Regions from separate parts of the Peribacillus sp. NPDC055009 genome, predicted to be linked through region 2. Evidence: riboswitches for the same ligand, from Rfam matches in the RefSeq annotation. Region 2 holds a riboswitch; the other holds the start of a gene.

The links. A riboswitch is a leader RNA that binds a small molecule or an ion and turns the genes downstream of it on or off. The one in region 2 is predicted to bind cyclic di-AMP.
Region 1: it holds a riboswitch for cyclic di-AMP, as region 2 does, so the genes downstream of both, ACWF5P_RS15010 (TrkH family potassium uptake protein) here and ACWF5P_RS26250 (cation:dicarboxylate symporter family transporter) in region 2, are expected to answer to the same signal.

What each region holds. Positions count from the first base shown of each region.
Region 1 covers NZ_JBSGVZ010000009.1:47,678-55,605, forward strand. Annotated here, with positions in the region: gene ACWF5P_RS15000 (STAS domain-containing protein) at 129-962, shown strand; gene ACWF5P_RS15005 (NAD-binding protein) at 1,103-1,759, opposite strand; gene ACWF5P_RS15010 (TrkH family potassium uptake protein) at 1,783-3,108, opposite strand; cyclic di-AMP (ydaO/yuaA leader) riboswitch at 3,261-3,403, opposite strand; gene ACWF5P_RS15015 (hypothetical protein) at 3,735-3,926, shown strand; gene ACWF5P_RS15020 (MFS transporter) at 4,235-5,488, shown strand; gene ACWF5P_RS15025 (TetR/AcrR family transcriptional regulator C-terminal domain-containing protein) at 5,534-6,133, opposite strand; gene ACWF5P_RS15030 (ABC transporter ATP-binding protein) at 6,252-6,977, shown strand; gene ACWF5P_RS15035 (ABC transporter permease) at 6,974-7,928, shown strand, end outside.
Region 2 covers NZ_JBSGVZ010000032.1:24,706-32,633, forward strand. Annotated here, with positions in the region: gene ACWF5P_RS26245 (methyltransferase domain-containing protein) at 1-492, shown strand, start outside; gene ACWF5P_RS26250 (cation:dicarboxylate symporter family transporter) at 551-1,810, opposite strand; cyclic di-AMP (ydaO/yuaA leader) riboswitch at 1,983-2,130, opposite strand; gene ACWF5P_RS26255 (efflux RND transporter periplasmic adaptor subunit) at 2,332-3,591, opposite strand; gene ACWF5P_RS26260 (hypothetical protein) at 3,606-4,268, opposite strand; gene ACWF5P_RS26265 (YegS/Rv2252/BmrU family lipid kinase) at 4,399-5,292, opposite strand; gene ACWF5P_RS26270 (TetR family transcriptional regulator) at 5,424-6,302, opposite strand; gene ACWF5P_RS26275 (efflux RND transporter permease subunit) at 6,492-7,928, shown strand, end outside.

The sequences.
Region 1 (7,928 bases), on a different contig from region 2:
CATAAGAATTTTTAAGTATGGAAGAGGTTTTCTTCGATGCTTACTTTGCTGATAATTTTTCAATACCCTGACAATGCTGATTTCAGGGTAAGATTCAACTGCTTTTTATAAAAAACTAGGAGGAGTTTATGCACAGAAATAAAGAATTATATTCCTTTTTATTGGGTGTGGCAGCACAATTGACTGAGGAATGGTACGCAACATTGAATAAAAACGATAAGGCGGGGGTTTACAGCTCACCCGATCCCAATGTGATTAAAAAACTTAAGCAGCAAAATAATGAATTCCATTTACGTTTCTTTCAGGTCTTTGATACAGAGGAGAGGGAATTCTTTGAGCAGCTTGGTGAGTGGATTGAAGATATCGGTCAGGATGAGCAGCATTTAAACACACCCATCTATTTTATATTGAGGGAGTTTTCTCGAACGCAAGAGCAATACCTGGATTATATTGACCGGTTTGTGGGATTGCAAGGAGAAAACTATACGCAGGCGGAAATAAATTCCTGGTATCGGATAGTGGTGAAGGTGTTCAGCGAAGTGATGGAGAAGTTTACGGAAGCGAATCATAGGTATGCCAATAAAATCATGAAAGCCCAACAGGCAACGATCGATGAATTGAGCACTCCCATCATTTCGCTTAAAGATAATACGGCGTTACTTCCCCTGATAGGCGATATTGATACGGCGAGGGGCATGTCCTTGCTTGAAAACACCTTACAAAAGTGCGCTGAAAAAAATGTCACCAGGCTATTCATTGACCTCTCGGGCGTTCATGCAATTGATAGTGCTTCCGCCCACCAGCTGTCACAATTGATTGAATCCTTACATTTGATTGGAATTCAAACAACCCTTTCTGGACTTCGGCCGGAAATAGCCATGACTGCCGTTAAGCTTCAACTGCCTTTTGATAAAGTGACGATAAAGTCCACTCTTGCCCAAGCGATCAGTACGATAAAATAATACATACATATCCAGGGCATGGGAATACTCGTTATTAATTTCATCGAGAAGACCTCCATATGGCGATCTTCTCGTATGTATAATGCTTGCATTCAAAAATAAGAATCGGGCTCAATAAAGAAAGAGCTGGCACCTGCCAGTTATTCAATATTGGCGAAGAAGGCTAGATCTTCTTTATTGCCAACCACTAAAAGCATATCTTTTTCAAGGATATCCTGATCCGGTGAGGGTGCTATGATAATTTCCCCATTACTCACGATGGCAATGACGCTGATATTATATTTTGCCCGTAAATCAAGCTCCCTGAGGCTTTTTCCCTTCATGCTCATGGGGAGGATGATTTCCTCGATATTGTATTCTTTGGAGAGCTCTATATAGTTCAGCATGTTAGGGGAAAGAAGCTGATTCGCGACCCGTTCCCCCATATCCCTCTCAGGATAGATGACCCAGTCGGCACCTACTTTTGTGAGCACCTGACCGTGATTTTTATTAAGTGCTTTGGCAATGACCTTTTTGATCCCAAGCTCTTTTAAAAGCAAGGTAGTTAAAATGCTCGATTGCATGTCATTTCCGATGGCTACGATGACACAATCGAAATTACGGATTCCGATTGCTTTCAATGTCTCTTCTTCGGTCGTATCCGCCATGACTGCATGGGTAACGTTCAGTTCCGCATTCTCGACTCTTTCCTCGTTCACATCAATACCCAAAACCTCTTGGCCTGCCGTATATAATCTATGGGCCACACTGGTTCCAAATCTGCCTAAACCTATCACGGCGTATTGTCGTTTTCCCATCTTTTACGCTCCTTCATTCATTATTAACCAATCATGATTTTCCCTTTTGGACGTCGGAATGGATCTGGCTTGCGCCTCATGGCGATAGCAAAGGCCAAAGTCAAAGGACCAACACGTCCTGCAAACATCGTGAAAATGATGAGAATCCGGCCGACCGGTGATAATTCCGGGGTCAAACCCATTGAAAGTCCCACGGTGGCGAAAGCTGAAGTGGCTTCGAACAAAATCATCAAAAAGTCAGGTCCGCTTTCAGTGATGGTCAGCAGAATGGAGATGATGGAAACCACGAATACACCAATGAATGTGACGGATAATGCTTTAAAAATAGTTTCACTCACGATGCGGTGGCGGAACAAGACCACATCACCCTTACCTTTGATCTGTGACCAAACCGTTCCGGCAATCGTCGCCAATGTCGTCGTTTTAATCCCGCCGCCAGTCGATCCGGGTGATGCCCCAACGAACATCAGAAAAATGATGAGCAGTAATGTAGGCTGAGTTAAATCAGGGATATTCAGCGTGTTGGAGCCTGCAGTCCGTGGTGATACCGATTGAAATAATGATGACAGCGTTTTACCCATGAGAGATAAAGGCTGCAATGTCTTGGCATTGCCGAACTCGAATAGAAAGATTAAAATTGCTCCGGCAATCGTAAGGGTTAAGCTAGTCGCCAGAACGATCTTCGTATGTACTGATAAACGATGCGTATTCCGATATTCATATAGTTCATTCATTACGATAAAACCTATACCTCCAAACGTGATGAGGAAGGCGACGGTAAGGGTTACGAATGGATCCGATACATATGGGGTCAAACTCCTGAATTCCCCCATTAAATCGAAGCCGGCATTATTGAAATTCGATATGGAATGAAAAACCCCGTAATAGACCGCTTTAACGATTGGCATGTCAAAAGAAAAGCGAATCGATAAAATAAGTGCACCCATGCCTTCAATGATGGCCGTGAAAATTAAAAGCCGTTTCACTAATCTGACTACACCCGCCATGGATAGATTATTTAACGACTCCTGCAGAACTAACCTGCCTTTTAAAGAAATCTTTTTGCCTAATAATAAAAAGAAAAATGTCGCAAATGTCATGAACCCTAAGCCGCCTACCTGAATCAGTGTTAAGATGACCAACTCACCAAAAGTGGTGAAGGTCGATCCCGTATCCACAACGACCAGTCCTGTTACACATGTAGCGGAAGTCGAGGTGAATAAAGCATCCAGAAAAGAAAGACCATGGCCATTTTCTGTGGAAATCGGCAGGGTCAATAAATAGGCCCCGATAAGTATCAGGATGGCAAAGCCAAGTACAAGTATTTTTGGCGGATCCAATTTTGTCATTCTCAAATGATCATCCCTACTGTATGACTTTTAATCATCAATCTGCTTTTCGAATCTTTTTAAAGGCATAATAAAAAGACCTGCGAAAACATCGAATAGCTGTATTGCCACAAAAAGCGTGCAAAAAAAGCTCCCGAAATAGGCGGTCTTATGACCTCCTTCGCTTTAGCCGACGAAGTTAGCTGACGGGTAGGATGGCGAAAGAGCTGATCTCATCCCTTCTGCAAGGCAGAATTAACCCCAAATGATTGGGTCCTCCGTACTCAATTTCCATGAGTTTTGGCCGAAATGCTTTAAATTGATAAACGTATTCTACTCCCATCATTTAGCAGTTGTAAACCCCTAAATCGTAAAAAAATATTTCTTTAACAAAACTGAAAATTTACGTTTTATTTACATTTAGAAAACGTATTGACAAATATTAGTTAGCACATTATGATAGGTTCGATTAATCCAATTATGATAACCGGCATCGATGTACTTTATTCAATAATTTCAAGCAGAACATGCAATGCCAATCAAAATTCTCTAACATATATTTTATGTTTCTTTTGTAAATGATAAAGAAAAAAGCATTGCATTTGTATTTAAAGATTCAAGACATTTTATTAAAAAGGCGGGCAATTATGGAGAAGACGTTCAATAGATATGTTATTAATGCTACAGGCAAGGGTGGCCAGACATATTTAACACAATGCCAGGATAAAGATGCACTAAGGAAATGGATAGCCGATCATGAGGATCAAATCATCATGGATGAGTTAAGGATAACGGATAAGAAAAAGAATCCGTTCTTAAAATTGTTTTCCCTAAGGTAAATCAACTGCATCCAACATTCATTAGCGGTATTCAATTATTTATTCCCTGTGTTCTATCCGGAACGCTGAGCGAAAAATCCATATCTTGTTTTGCTTTGAAACTCATTTATTATAATGAGTTTTTTTGCGTTATATACAGTTTTGAACCGATAATGTTAAAATTTAGTAATGCTTAATGTGGACGTAAAGAAAAGTAAAATGAAATACCACTTTCCGAGAACAGCCGAGGATTGTTGGGGATGTATCCGTCCCGAGACGGATTGCTTGGGGACGGGGTTTTATATTGTACGATCAAAGGGGGAGAAGCGATGACATTAAGAAATGCATTAGTATCCTGGAAATACCCTTCCATTCTTTTGTGCGGAATAGGTATCTCCAACTTTGGTTCTTGGGTTTATTTCATTGCCCTTAATTTAATCGTTCTGGATATGACTGGTTCAGCCTTGGCGGTAGCTGGACTTTATATCGTTAAACCGATGGCTGCCATTTTTACGAATGTGTGGGCAGGGAGCGTGATCGACCGGATAAATAAGCGGAATCTAATGGCGGCACTTGACCTATTTCGCACGGTATTCATAGCCTTGCTGCCATTGACTTCTTCTATTTGGGTCATTTATTCCCTTGTCTTCGTGATCAATATGGCAGGGGCCATGTTCGGAACAACATCTAGGTCATATATAACAAAATTAATACCCATTGAACAGAGGAAACGATTTAATTCATTACGAAGCTTAATGGATTCTGGAGCTTTTTTGATTGGACCGGCGCTAGCGGGTATCCTTTTCTTGATCGGTACGCCCGTTTTAGCGATTTATATTAACGCGGCTGCCTTATTGTTATCCGGAATCATCACTCTATTGATGCCTAATCTTGAAAAGGATCACCCCCTTGAACAATCCAGTCATTACCTGTCTTGGACCATCATGAAAAAAGATTGGGGCATCGTCCTGGACTTCAGCCGGAAATCTTCCTATATCATGCTCATTTATTTCTTATTCAGCTGCATGGTGGTGATGGAAACGGCCATCGATTCCCAAGAAGCTGCGTTTGCTAAGGCCGTGCTCCTTTTAACGGACAGCGATTACGGATTCCTTGTAAGCGTCGCCGGGGCAGGCATCATTGCTGGTGCCATAGTCAATGCCGTATTCATCAGTAAAGTGAAAATCTCGCACATGATCGGTCTTGGATCTTTATTTGTCTCGATAGGTTATATGATCTTTGCCTTTTCGAATTCCTTTTCACTGGCCGCCATCGGATTTTTCATCATTGCCTTTTCATTGGCTTTTGCCAACACTGGCTTTCAAACCTTTTATCAAAATAATATTCCGGTGGAAATCATGGGCAGGGTCGGAAGTGTTTTTGGCTTGTTAGAAGCTTTATTGATCATCATTACTACCGCAATCGTTGGTGTTTCTGCCCATTTCATTTCGATTCGGTTTGTGGTGATTTCAGGTTCCCTGACCATGTTAGCTTTATCCATATGGTTGTCGATGCTTAGTATGAAGACCTCCAAGAGCAGGTATTATTCCGTTAGTGATGTAGAAGCGAAGGAAAAGATGTAATCCGATTTAAAGGCATGTTGATGGAACATGCCTTTGATGAATCGTTCATTGGATGAATGTGCGCAATTGGCTGATGAAGTTCAAGATATGAAAATGGATTTTCGCCATTTCTTCCGCCGTTTGTTTTTCACAGTTCTCTAGCCACTCCTGTATCACTCCTAAAATCGCCGATGTCAGGAAGGCGTGCATATACATGCGGAATGCTTCATCTTTAGCTGCTGGATGCAGGCTGATCAAACGCTCCAACAGTACTTCACCGAAAACCCGTTTTATTTTTTTCGCAAAAGAAGGGTCGCCCTGATCACCTAGAATGGCCCTTAATGCGTGAGCATGTTCACTGATGAATTGAAAAATCTCTATGAAAGGCGGGTAAAGTTGCTGTTGATGAAGAGCCAAAAAAGCCTCTTTCGGCAAAATGGCAGTAATGCGTGTTTGAAGTTCATGTAACAATTCCTGTTGTAAGTGATCCATCAATTCATATTTATCTGTGTAATGCAAATAGAATGTGCCCCGATTAATGTTGGCGCGCTCTGCGATTTTCTTCACGGATACATGTGAGAACCCCTCTGCTTCAACAAGTGCAATAAAATGATGTTGTATCTGCTTTTTCGTCTTTTGTACCATATCCTCATGAATCGATGCCATGGAATGTCTCCTTCACTAAACATTTTTCCAAATGTGTTGATTGTATTAGACCGAATGCTACCTTAAAATGATGATACACTCAACACCGTGTTAATTAAAGAGGGAGGATGTGTGTGCAATGAAAAAGGCGATTTCCATTGATGGAATTGCTAAGGGTTTTCAGCAGAAGAAGGTCATTCAGCCATTGAGCCTGAATATTGAAAAAGGCGGAATTTTTGGCTTGTTAGGTCCATCCGGATGCGGAAAGACGACCTTGATTAAAATGATTGTCGGATTGATTAAGCCCGATGCGGGTAAAGTCACGGTTCTGGATCATGAAGTGCCAAATGAAGCACTGTTAATGGATGTCGGCTATATGGCACAGTCCGATGCTTTATATACAGAACTGACGGCAGCTGAAAACCTCGAATTTTTTGCGAAACTATACCGTTTTTCGAAAAAGGAACGAAGGAAACGGATTCAATATGCAGCTGAAATCGTACAGCTGACGAATGATTTGAACGTTCGGGTTGCGCATTATTCCGGGGGAATGAAACGCCGTCTGTCACTGGCGGTTGCACTCATCCAAAATCCGGAGATTCTCATTTTGGATGAACCGACAGTAGGAATAGACCCTTTGCTGAAACAATCGATTTGGGAGGAACTTGAGCGTTTAAGAAATGAAGATGATAAGACGATCATCATCACGACGCATGTGATGGATGAAGCGGAACGATGCGATAAACTGGCGATGCTGCGTGAAGGTGAAATCATCGCGGCAGGAACCCCTGCAGCTTTAAAAACTCAATTTGCCGCGGAAACGCTTGATGATGTTTTTTTAAGGATTGGAGGCGGCTTAAAATGAGAATTGCCTCTCTTGTTACTCGCATTACCCAGCAGATGCGCCGGGATCGAAGGACGCTCGCTTTATTTTTCCTGGCTCCATTGCTCATTTTAACGCTCATGTATTTTATTTTCGATACAGAGGCAAGTGATTTGAAAATCGTTGTTACAGGCAGTGATGAAACGATCGTTAAAGCATTGAAAAAAGCGGATTTTCAAGTGTCGGCTGCTGAGGAATTCTCACAGGAAAAGATGATTGAAAAGAATACGGATGGCTGGCTGGATGTTGAAAATGGGAAAATGAAACTCACACTTTTGAACGACGAACCGACCCGGGCAAAAGCCGTTCAAATGCAAATGATGCAAGGCTTGCAAGGGAATGAAAAAAACACTCCTTCAATTGAGGAGAAATATGTTTACGGAGATGCCAACACAAAGGGTTTTGATACCTTCAGTCCGATGCTCGTCAGCTTTTTCGTTTTCTTCTTTGTATTTTTAATAGCGGGGATTGCGCTTTTGAAGGAGCGTACAAGTGGTACTTTGGAACGGCTGCTTGCCACCCCGATTAAAAGATACGAAATCGTAGCGGGCTATGTGATCGGATATGGCTTATTTGCTCTCGTTCAAACCATAATTGTCGTACTATATGCTGTCAATGTATTGGATATCGTCCTTGTTGGTTCCATTTGGCTCGTTTTACTGACGAATATACTGGTCGCGCTCGTTGCATTATCGCTTGGTACATTGCTATCGAGTTTCGCGACATCTGAATTCCAAATGGTACAATTCATTCCGCTGGTCATCGTGCCTCAAGTCTTCTTTACAGGGATTTTCCCATTGGATGGCATGTCAGACTGGCTCCAAAAAATCGGCAAGATCATGCCTCTCTATTACGCTTCTGATGCCATGAACGGCATTATGTACAAAGGCTTCACGTTCAATGAGATTTCAATGGATCTGCTCATTCTCCTGG
Region 2 (7,928 bases):
ATAGCGCATGAATATAACCTGGACATACCCTTTATCCTTGGCGATGCAACCGACCTCCCTTTCAACGACTCATCATTCGATAAATCAATCTTCGCTTTTAATGGTTTAATGCAAATTCCCCAGCGAAAAAAACGCACATTGGCTTTAAAAGAAATCAACCGTATTTTAAAACCTGAAGGGCTCTTCATTTTCACAACACATGACCGTGATAAAAACGAAAATTACCTGAACTTCTGGGAGCAAGAGGAAATGATTTGGTGTGTTGGTAAACAAGATGAGAGGCTTTATGAATTCGGGGATATTCTCACATCCGGAAAGACGCTTCAAGAAGATACTTACCTCCATATCCCAACTAAACTTGAAGTACTTGAGTGCCTGGAAGAAGCACGGTTCAAAGTCATCGAAAGCTTTTATCGAAGTGAATTATTCCATGAAAACGATGATGTCATCACTTTCTCTTCCGATTGCCGCTTCTGGATCGTCCAAAAGTAAGGAAGCGCTTTTTAATTCAAAAAAATCCAGAGTGACATTTCACTCTGGATTTTTTGTATTAAGAAACTTGTTCTAGTTCTTTTTTGGAAGGAGGGTTGAATTGACCTTCCCATTTAGAGATAACGATTGCCGCAAGTGAATTACCGATAACATTTACTACTGTACGTCCCATATCAAGAATACGGTCGATACCGGCAATGAATGCTAGACCTTCAATAGGAATACCGACAGTTCCCAATGTCGCTAAAAGAACTACGAAAGATACACCTGGTACACCAGCAATCCCCTTGGATGTGATCATTAACACTAGCATCAGCGTAATTTGCTCATACATGCTTAAATCGATTCCGTACATTTGAGCGATGAAGATAGCTGCTAACGCTTGGTATAATGTAGAACCATCAAGGTTAAAGGAGTATCCAGTCGGAATAACAAATGTAGCAATATGTTTCGGACATCCCGCTTTCTCCATTTTTTCCATGATTTTCGGAAGAACCGCTTCAGAACTTGCAGTAGAGAAAGCAAGAATCAATTCTTCTTTTAGAAGTTTAATCAAAGTAAAGATATTGAATCCTACAAATTTTGCAATAAGACCCAGAATGACAATTACAAAGAAGATCATTGTTCCGTAAACAGAAAGCGCTAACTTTCCTAACGGAATTAAAGATTCCAAACCGAACTTGGAGATAGTCACACCGATTAGTGCAAATACACCGATAGGAGCGAATTTCATGACCATGTTAGTTAGGTAGAACATTCCTTCAGCTACACCTTGGAAGAAACGGAATACTGGTTTACCCTTTTCACCGATGGCCGCAATACTTAGTCCAAACAACACGGAGAAGAAAATGATCGCTAGCATATCGCCTTCTACCATGGCTTTAACTGGATTGGATGGCACGATGTGTACAAGTGTATCTACGAACGATTCATGCTGCTTAGTTTCTGCTGTATCAACATATGTGGAGATATCAGTTTGTTCCAGGTTATTCATATTCACACCAGCACCAGGCTGGATGATATTCGCTGAAATTAAACCAACAGCAATCGCTATCATAGTTACGACAACAAAGTATGATAATGATTTAGCACCTAGTTTTCCTACCGCTTTCAAGTCACCTACACCGGCAACTGCAACGATAAGGCTGGATACGATGATCGGCACTACGATCATTTTAATCATTCGTAGGAAAATGTCCCCGAATGGCTGTAAAAAGCTTTGGGCCGACTCATTACCATAAAAAATGGCACCAACGATAATCCCTAGAATTAAACCAATGAAAATTTGGCTAGCTAAACTTAATTTGAATTTCTTCATTTACTTTCCTCACCTTCCATAAAGTCTTTGATGCAAAAACATTTTGTCTCGGTAAGGGAAACAAGATACTAATAAAAAGAAAGTAATTTTTCTTTTTTTGAAAAACTCTGTCTTTACGCCGAAAAAAAAGACACTTCATGTGTCAATTTCTTATTGGCGTGAATATTCACACATGTTCCCTTAAAGACGCTGACGAGGTTAGCTGTCGGGTTAGGAATTGGAAACACAAATGCCCTTTCATTTCTGAATTCACCCCTAGCGGATAAAATCCACAAAAATGGGTCCCCCGTTCTTGGAATAAGATTAAGCGAGTTAACTTATAATAAAATATTATACTAAAAATGATAATCTGTAAATATTTATTCGCATTAGTTCTAGAAAAAATCTTTAAATATGTCTGAATATTCTGCATTAGAGACTATTGTATCTATAATTACTCTTCCCGATTTTTAATCATATAAGTTATATTGATATATAATTAATCACTAATTTGACATCACCTCTCTTGATGAAAGAAGCGGTTATTTTTCCAATACGCCAAGTAACAGATATCTTACTTTTTCCCTAGAGGTGAATTTTTTATAAGTTGCTGCCTTCACTTTTCCAAATTGGATTGGGGTAATGAAATAAGAATGGTTCTTCGACACATGCGGCTCCATTAGAATGACGTCACCTACCGACGGGCCGTTTATGATTTCTTGCTTCCCTTCAGCCTTAAGCCCTTTTGTAATGTAATGTTTATCCACATAGCCATTTTTAGTCAATTTGTAAATATAAGGCTGTTTATGGTTTTTTATGGCTTCTATAGGAATGGAGGGTACACCGGCTTTCTCATTGGTTATTACAGTAAGATTCACTTTGGATCCCACCAACAAAGCTTCCGTTTCTTCACCTTCCGGTTCGATTAGTGCCTGAAATGGAAATCTGTTATCCTTTTTTAATGACGGCTCTTCAGCGGGATAGGAATGGATGCGACCTATCGTCCCTTTCAATGCCTTTTTTGAATCAGAGGAACCTGCTTTTATAGTCATGCCCACTTCAGCCTTTTTCATTTCCTCTTCAGAGAAATCCCCTTCAATTGCCATATTTGTTGAAACGATGGATATAATGGGATTATTCAGGTTTTTATTGATATTTTTAACTACACCATCAGCCTCACTCGTTGACACGATCGCACTGGACTGCTCCTCAATTGAAGTTATTTTAGCTTCAAGCATTTTCACTTTTTCATTCAAGCTGTTTTTTTCCAGTTCCTGCTTGTACATTTCTTGCTCAATGTTACTTTTAATAAGATCTGAGGAACTTGTTGTTATATCAATTTTCAAGTTTTTTTCCACCGATTCATCAATGGCTGCTTTTTCAGGATTGCTGGTGATGGTCCCTTGATAGGACCTCAACTTCCCTATGTATTCCTCAATACCTGCAATTTCTCCCTCAACTGCCGTTTTCTCCGCTTCCAAGTTCGCTTTAAGAGCATCAAGTTCGGTCGTCGTATACTCAAACAACGAGGAGCCAGCCGTAATCTCATCGCCTTCTTTAACAAGGAATTTCTTAAAATCATTTTTCTTGGTGTCAAAATAGATATCATACTCTTCTACAGGTTTAATTACCCCATTTGTTTGAATAGTATCCATAATTGTATCTTTTTTTACCTTAGTCCAGTTTTCAACGAAAACAGTTCGTTCCACTTTGCTTTCTTTTTTTTCAATAAGGTATAAGTTAACGGTTATTAAGACTATCGACGCAATGGAGACCGCTATAATTTTCCATTTCCCGCTCATTCATTTCACCCGCCTTATACAAATACGCCTACTTGGATGTATGCTAAAAAGGCTTTAACAAACCATGTGGCCAGATAGAATAGAACAATCATTAAAAGGACCAAATTACTATTTCGTTCTGAAAACTCCTTTAAATAAAAATATTGCAGAGCAATAATAAGAAATTGAAAAATGGTGATTCCGCTGAAAAAGTGAATGAAATAATCACTTCTGAGAAAATACTGACTGATGATCCCCAATGAAAAAGGATTGGCATCGCTGCCTATATCCATTAATACGAATAGAGGAATCAGTAATATTTTTTCCACTAATTGCAAAACAAAAAGAATCATTTGAACGATGACTAATTTTATATATGGGATATCAGTAACGATCCAAAAGAATAGAGCTGATAAAAATATGTATATGGAAGGGTCGATTATGCCTGTTATTATGTTGCCGCTCAAAATCAGCAGCTTTGCTGCTTCGAATTCATCGGCACTCATTTTCGTGATTTCTTTGGAGAATGATTCTGAACCAATGCCAAAATATCCCCCGATGGCGAATACTATAAGACTAAGAAAATATAAAAATAGTAATTTCAATCCAAGCTTTGTGACTGCCTCTGCATTTTGAAGCTGATAACGACTCCGATGAGGCTCTAAAATGCCCTTTAACAATCTGACCTGGTACACCATATGTGGTCCTCCTGCAAAAATTGATATATCTTCATATATTTTATCTTATTTTGGAAACAATTGCAGAAATAAGGAATGAATATACAAAAAAAACACATAATCATTCCCATTCATATTTAATCCCACCATACTAATTTGGAGTTAATACTGACAAATGTCGGGCAAGGACTTTAATGCGTGCAGGAGTTCGTCTATAGTTCTCTCCATCCATATCCACATCAAGTGGCCTCTTGGTTTCAATGGTCAGGGTATCGGCATTTAAATAAGTCACCCCAGAGTCAGAGATCATATTTTGTGTCCATGAACGCTTCATCGCTATTATTTCTAAAAATGCACCAAGGCTTGCATTTTCCAAGATGGCAACGCCGAAGAGTCCATCATCTGGACTAATCATGGGAAAGGGCAATAAATTGGTGCCGATAAAACAACCATTCAAAACCAAAATCATAACCGCTTCCCCTTCGATAACATTCCCATCATATTTTAGCTTATAGGAAAAGGGAGCATTCTCGCCAATTATCCTTATAGCACTTAATAAATATCCTATCTTACCAAACCTGCTTTTTTCCTGCTCATCAATATTGCTTGATGCATCTGAAATAAGCCCTACTCCCCAAAAATTAGAAAAATAATCGTTGTTGGCCTGCCCAATATCAATTGAACGAACTTTGCCATTCACTAATGCTTCCGCAGCTTGACGAACATTTTGAGGAATCTTTAATGTTCTGGAGAAGTCATTGCAAGTCCCTCCAGGTAAAACCCCAAACAGGGGCCGCCTCGGAAGCGGCGAAAGGCCATTTACACACTCATGCACCGTTCCATCTCCTCCTAATACGAAAACTACATCCATGTCTTCACCATATTCCAAGCAAAAACGGCATGCATCGCCCTTTTCCCTCGTTTGCAGAATGAGAAATTCATCAATATGTGGAGCTATTATCGGAAGACAACCCTCAAGATTCCTTTCGAGTTTATCATTACCGGCATTTTCATTATAAATCAGCATTCCCTTTTTCCATCGCATGATTTTTGCCCCCATATTATTGAAAGAATTGTCTTCTTCCCATCAATTTTACCTTTTCCTAAACCCCCGCTTTTGAAACTCATTAAGATCAAATGAAAAAAAGAGGCTATACGCCCCTTTCGGTAAAGCATTCATATACTTGTCAAATAATCCTTCATCATCAAGATAAGCTTTGAAGACAAGGGACTCCTTTTTTCATTTTTTTCCAAAAATAACAAAAGACTTTCCAAGATGATCGGGCTTGGACTAGCTTTTGAAAATTCCTCCTGGATTGCCTTTAAAGCTTCCATATTTTTACGTGTATCCATTCCCTCTTCTTTACGTGTTTCCACTTCCAGCATCCTGACGATGATCGAATGGATTTCTTCTTTTGGGCTCATATCCCGCATCGAGCATCCCGGTAGGGGAAATTGTTTCAACAATGGATCTTCCATGTTCTGCAGGCTTGCGATAATTGAATCCATCCGGTTCAATATGAAGCTAGGTAATAATTCCACATCAAAAGCATTTTGTTTCCTGATCAATATTCCGATATATCCTTTGAATAGGGAATCCAAAATTATGGTGCAATCCGGCAAAAGATCAGCTGAAAGTCCCGGGTATAACTCAATGATTTTACGCTTGAACCAAATCAAGCCCTCTTCATGGATATAATGTAAAAATTTATCTAGTTCTTTGCTGATATGAAGCATTTGTTCCTGCATCATCATTTGAATCAAATTGGTATTTCCCGTCATATGCTCAATGTGAACTGTGATTTGCCTCATGAACTTGTCTTTACTGGACAATGAAGCATCCAGTTCAAGATCAAGCAATGAGTCCGTCAACGCTTCATAATAAAATTTAAAAATGGAGACCAGTAATTCTTCCTTCGATTTAAAATGATTATAAAAAGACCCCTTTGCTATCCCACACTTTTCAGCAATTTCCTGAACGGAAGTGGCATGATAGCCTTTCTCCGCGAAAAGCTCTACAGATTTATCTATGATCATCTTATTTTTTTCTTTCATTAAATTCATCCTATCTCTTAAAATTATCCTTTGGTGACCGATGGGTCACATCTCCCAAATTGTATCCCAAAACCCTTGAAATCACAACGTTAACACTAGCGGATATTATCTGTTGCAATCATAATCCATATACTATATATTTGAGTCTATGACCGAATAGTCACAATTTTATGTATGGAGGGTACAAGCTTGAATTCAATAATTAAGTTTTCATTAAAGAATAAATTGGCAATCTGGTTGCTTACGATCATCATCGTTGCAGCTGGTTTATACTCAGGTTTAAACATGAAACAAGAAACCATTCCAAGCATCTCGACTCCTTTAATAAGCATCTCCACTGTATATCCTGGAGCTGCACCTGAAGAAGTAGCAGATAAACTTACGGACCAGATTGAGCAGAAAGTAACAAATTTGTCAGGAGTCGAATTAGTCAGTTCTTCGTCCATGGCTAATGCCTCTTCCGTCCAGTTACAATATGATTATGATACGGATATGGACGACGCTGTAAAAGAAGTGAAAGAAGCTTTAGAGAAATTAGAACTGCCTGAGGGAGTGGATGCCCCAAGCGTCTCTAAATTAGAATTAAACGCTTTTCCTGTCGTCGCACTCAGTGTAACAGATAAGGGTTCTGATTTACCAGCTCTTACAAAAAACGTCGAAGAGGTGTTGGTGCCTAAACTTGAAGGGATTGACGGCGTGACATCCGTATCAATTTCCGGACAACAAGTAAATGAAGGCAGCCTTGTATTCGACGAGGAAAAGATGGCTCAATACGGGCTCGATGAAGATACCGTAAAGAAGGTTATCCAGGCCGCAAACGTAAACATGCCGCTTGGCATATATAACTTTGATGATAAAGAAAAAACGATCGTTGTGGATGGAAACATCTCCACATTAAAAGACCTCAAAAATATAAAGATACCTTTAACCGGCGGCTCTCAAACAGGAACGCCGGCACAAACCGGACCGGAAACCAATCAATCAACTCCTGACATGGCAACAGGTCCTGCCCAAATGCAAAATGTCAAATTATCAGACATTGCCGATGTTAAAATCACCGGTAAGGCCGAATCGATTTCAAGAACAAACGGTAGCGAATCGATTGGAATCCAGGTTACAAGATCACCTGATGCCGATACAGTTGCAATCGTAGACGAAGTAAACGAAGAAGCCTCTAATTTCAAAGAAGAGTTTAAAGGCGTAAGTGTACACACTACGCTCGATCAAGCTAAACCGATTAAAGATTCTGTTGAAACCATGATCAGTAAGGCACTCTTCGGCTGTCTGTTTGCCGTCATTGTTATCATGCTGTTCCTTAGGAACTTTAAAACGACTCTCATTTCCGTCATTTCGATTCCATTATCCCTGTTAGCAGCGCTTTTGGTGCTCAAACAAATGGATATTTCATTGAATGTCATGACACTTGGGGCCATGACGGTTGCCATTGGCCGAGTAGTCGATGATTCCATTGTCGTCATTGAAAATATTTATAGAAGAATGGCTTTAAAAGGCGAACAATTAAAAGGCGGCGAATTAATACGATCAGCCACTAAGGAAATGTTCATCCCTATCCTTTCATCGACAATCGTTACTGTAGCCGTATACCTGCCTTTAGCCAGCGTTACA